DNA from 2 places in the Pseudalkalibacillus sp. R45 genome. Region 1 is predicted to be linked to the other one. Evidence: a T-box and tRNA genes for the amino acid it is inferred to sense, from the RefSeq annotation. Region 1 holds a T-box; the other holds one or more tRNA genes.
What was found. The T-box of region 1 lies ahead of metG (methionine--tRNA ligase). A T-box ahead of a tRNA ligase gene usually reads a tRNA of that ligase, here a tRNA-Met.
Positions count from the first base shown of each region.

Region 2: it has a tRNA-Met gene. The T-box ahead of metG (methionine--tRNA ligase) is inferred to sense a tRNA for this amino acid. The anticodon was not compared.

Region 1 is NZ_JBQQCL010000003.1:84,196-86,660, forward strand. Features, by position in the region: gene metG (methionine--tRNA ligase) at 1-1,002, opposite strand, end outside; T-box leader at 1,146-1,418, opposite strand; gene ACTWQL_RS08075 (hypothetical protein) at 1,685-1,933, opposite strand; gene ACTWQL_RS08080 (J-domain-containing protein) at 2,034-2,405, opposite strand.
Region 2 is NZ_JBQQCL010000023.1:1,106-3,570, forward strand. Features, by position in the region: gene ACTWQL_RS22260 (trans-sulfuration enzyme family protein) at 1-742, shown strand, start outside; gene ACTWQL_RS22265 (hypothetical protein) at 940-1,065, shown strand; tRNA gene ACTWQL_RS22270 (tRNA-Met) at 1,043-1,119, shown strand; tRNA gene ACTWQL_RS22275 (tRNA-Asp) at 1,303-1,378, shown strand; gene ilvE (branched-chain-amino-acid transaminase) at 1,911-2,465, shown strand, end outside.

The DNA.
Region 1 (2,465 bases):
CAGGTACTCACTTGAGATGATATGGTCTGGTAGTTTCAATTCCCCGAGCCCTGACAGAATCGCCGGCCAAATGATCGAATGGAACGGTATGTTATCTTTTCCATGTACATAATAGGCTGTTGTTGGTGCTTCTTCCCAAAATGGTTTCCAGTCTTTCCCCTGAAGCTCCGCCCACTTTTTGCTCGCCGTCAAATATCCGCTTACAGCCTCGATCCATACATAAATCTTTTTATCTTTAAAACCTTCAAGCGGAACATCCACACCAAGCTCAATATCCCTTGTAGCCGCACGGTCGATCAGACCCTCAGACAAATAGCGTTTCGTAAGCTGGATGGCATTTGTTCGCCATCCTTTTTCTCTTTCAGCTTTTTGTACAAGTTCTTCTAGCTCTTGTTGGAAGTTTTTCAATGAGAAATAGAAATGCTCCGTTTCTTTTACAATCGGTTTGGTGCCACATAACTTACACGACGGCTCCACCAAATCAGTTGGATCCAAGATCGTCGAGCAATGATCACACTGATCACCTCTCGCAGACTCGCCGCACACCGGACAGTAACCCTCTACATAGCGATCAGGTAAAAACTGGCGGTCTGTTTCACAATAACTCTGTTCCACTCTCTTTTTATAGAGGTATCCATTTTCCAGTAGTGACTTGAAGATATGCTGAACCTCCTTATGGTGAAAAGGGTCATCAGTGCGGTTGTATAAATCATATGAAAAACCGAGCTCATGGAATGACTTTTCGAATTCCTTATGGTAGCGGTCTGTGATCTCTTTTGGTGAAACCCCTTCCTGTCTGGCACGGATGGCTATCGGTGTACCATTGCAATCACTCCCTGAAACGTAAAGCACGTTCTCTCCTTTCAACCTGTAATAACGAGCCACTATATCCCCCGGCAACAGACTCGCAATATGACCGAGATGCAGTGATCCATTCGCATATGGCCAAGCTCCCCCAATATAAATGTTCATGCTCATTTCCTCCTTTTTATTAAATCTCAGTGTGAAAAAAACTAATAAAATCTTATAAAGAAAACTTGGCTCAGCCAAGCCTTAGCGCTGGCTGAGCCTTAGTTGCCCTTATATTGAAGAAAGTATTTATACTTTCTTTAATGAAATAAAAAATCCCCGCCCGAAGACAATTGTCTAAGGACGAGGATTGATTCTCGTGGTACCACCTTGTTTTACTGACCGTTCACACGACCAGCCTCATGAAGTACGGAGTGATTGAATACACACTCTTATACTCTGACATGTTTAACGGATGCCAACTCCCGTCACACCTTACTAGTGCACCATGCACGTTCAAAGTGAAGTTCAGAGGCCATTTTCAATCCGTCGTTTTACGCTTCTTTTCAGCATACCGAAGCTCTCTATGGAAAAACGGGCGAATCTACTTTCCTCATCAAAACCTGTAACCCTATCGTTTTCGTTATTATTACAGAATATGGAACGGTTGTAAAGTCCGTTCTCATGAACTTGCTGGGTACATCAAATTTCTTTTTTCGTGTTTTCATGTATTCAGAAGTCCTCGCCGAATACATCAAATTTCTTTTTTCGGGTTTACATGTACTCAGAAGGCTTCGCTGGGTACATCAAATTCTGTTTTTTGCGTTTTCATGTACTCAGAAGCCCTCAGAATCGTTTTAGAGCAAAACAAAAAGCCCCCGGTCTGGAGGCTTGATTATTCAAGCATGCATTTTCGACATGGCTTCTCTTTGAATGTCGGTTCTTGGGCATTCCAATATTGGACCCAGTAATAGCTGCCATTTGCTCCGCTGTTCGTGATGACCTTCTGCACGAAGCTCTCCTCTTTGATCCAGTTGCATTGGACCGAGTGTACTTTAGTTGATGTCGTATCCAATACAATAAAATACCCCGTACCTTGCCGTTTGATGTGTTGGAAATCATTTAAGTGTTTGACAAGCCTCATCTCGCCACCACCCAACAATAGATTTACAAACTAATGGTACTATTCCCTAGTAATGTCGAAAATCCTTTATCTTATAGGAAAAATGTTGGTTTTCTTTTTATCAATACATTTTACGATAGATTTTGTGTTGATAAGAGTGGAAAGCTGATGACTGGCTCATCTTGCGTTTTTCCATCAAATTGTTGAAGCGGATGATTTTTTCATTCAAGCGTTGTGTCAAACCCGACCTTTCCTTGTCATCACGGCAAACGGCAATCAATTCTTCGAGCGTGACCATTTCCTTTTTCAACTGGACTTCAGGAGGAACAAATCCACCGTTCTTCAAAATTTTATAGCTGAGACGGAGTTCATCCGGTACGCCGGTAAGATCATCTTTCGGGAGAGGTTTCCCCTTTCCAGGCAAGTTCTCGAATTCACCTTTCTGCAAAGCGACTTTGATCTTTTCTTCCGCAATGCCCGCTGAAAAATCCATATCATCACCTCTTTGGATTGATACTTACAGTTTACCAGACTTTAACTTTGATCTTCCCAT
Region 2 (2,465 bases), on a different contig from region 1:
TTTTGAAAATGAAGAGAGCATCCGCTCAGCTATGAAGCACAATACGGTTCTACTATATTCCGAAACGATTACAAATCCATTTTTGCGAGTGGAGAATGTAGATCTAATCGTGAAAATTGCAGAAGAAACTGGCGTCCACACGATGATTGACAACACGTTTGCAACACCTTATTTGCTCCAGCCGTATTTAAAAGGAGTGAACCTGGTAGCACATAGTGCAACGAAATATATTGGAGGACATTCAGATATTTCGGCAGGTGTACTTGTCGGTGATGCTGCTCTTGTCGAAAAAGCAAGGAGCAAAGTCACGAATTTCGGGAGCAATCTAAGCCCATTTGAAGGCTGGTTGACATGCCGAGGACTAAAGACTTTAAGTCTTCGTATGGAGAGGCATGTGAGCAATGCTAATAAGCTTGCATGTTTTTTATCAGAGCACGAAGGTATAGAAAAAGTTTATTATCCGTCGGACGCATCTGAAAAAGGGAATGGAGCGATTGTATCGATTGTTTTACGTGAGGGTATCGATCCTAATCAATTTACTGAGAAGCTTGATTGGATCGGTGTAGTACCGACATTGGCAGGAGTGGAAACGACTGTATCGTATCCGATCGGGACTTCACATCGAGCTATACCGACCTCGGAGCAAGAGCGGTTAGGGATAACCAAACAATTGATTCGAATCTCAGTCGGGATTGAGGATTACCTGGATATAGAGGATGCATTCCGAATGGCTTTATCCTAATATGGCGGAAAGTGCTGCTGATTTTTGGCAGTACTTTCCTTCCCTAACAAAAAGTTTTAAAAAAAGACTTGCAGTCGTTTGGTTACCGTGGTATATTAGTTATTGTCCGGTTGAAAGGGACAACGCAAAAAAATGAGACGAAGACATCGTCCGATTACTATTATTGTCGCGGGGTGGAGCAAGGAGCATAACTCCTTATGAAATCACGTCGACTTGTCCTGACACAGCTAGCAACGATAGCAAAGCTAGTAGAGGAAAGGACAACAAACAGGACAAACATCGTCCGATTACTATTATCGTCGCGGGGTGGAGCAGTCTGGTAGCTCGTCGGGCTCATAACCCGAAGGTCGTAGGTTCAAATCCTATCCCCGCAACCAATTAAAACTCACTACGTCGAGTAATCACCTCAGTTAGTTTTGGATCGTGGTGCCAGTGGTGCAACCAAATTAAGTTCATTGCACTACGCTGAGTTATCGTGCTTTCAATGAACATAGGGAGTACCCGTATGGTGCAACCAATTAATATTTCTGAAGTACATAATGATTCAAAAATACATATTTGGACCCGTGGTGTAGGGGTTAACATGCCTGCCTGTCACGCAGGAGATCGCCGGTTCGAATCCGGTCGGGTCCGCCATCAACATGAAACAAAGGTTTCGTGTTTTTTTATATCTTAAAACGGAATCCAATGGACCTTTTTACTGTTTTACCGGCTTGCAAATAACGATTATAATAATCTTCATCTTCATCAAAAGAAATCCACCATCTTTTAATAGTCAAAAGGGATTAAAATGAAATTCCTCAAATCCCGACTTTTCTCTCAACAAATACAATTGATCCAATCAATTATGAATCCCTGTACTGTCTTCTATTCCTCTTTAATTTACCTTTAATGTGGAAACGATTCCCTTCATACCGCGAGTCGCTTTATCTTTAAAGCGCTTCCAATAAAAAAATTTTAAACCTCCAAAAAGCCCGTGGTTAATACGATGTAAGCGTTTACTAAATAACTGATTAGTCTAAATTATCAAAAAATAAGGTTGACCTCTCGAAAACATCGGAGTAATATTGTCATCAACATAATTTTCTGACAAAAGTTCATGCCCCGTCAGAAAGGGCTTCAACCAATTTATTTTAAAAGAAAAAATGATATGAAAGGAGCGATCGACATGAGCGAACAATGGATTTACCTGAACGGCCATTTTGTTAATAAAAATGAGGCTGTTGTATCTGTGTATGACCACGGATTTTTATACGGAGATGGGGTGTTCGAAGGTATTAGAATGTATGACGGCAATATATTTCGCCTGAAAGAACATGTTGATCGCCTATATGATTCGGCGAAATCAATCATGCTCGACATCCCGAAAACGAAAGAAGAATTATCGGAAATCATCGCAGAAACACTGCGTCGGAATGATTTACGTAATGCATATATTCGTGTCGTTGTATCAAGAGGAGTCGGAAACCTTGGTCTCGATCCAAATAGTTGCCGGAATCCTCAGATCATCGTCATTGCTGAACAGCTCGCTTTGTTCCCAAGGCAGCTGTATGATGCAGGTATTGAAATCGCAACAGTAGCAAGCAGAAGGAACCGTGCGGATGTATTATCTCCAAAAGTGAAATCGTTGAATTACTTGAACAACATCCTTGTGAAAATCGAAGCGAATCTCGCTGGTGTGAGCGAAGCATTGATGCTCAATGATCAAGGATATGTGGCGGAA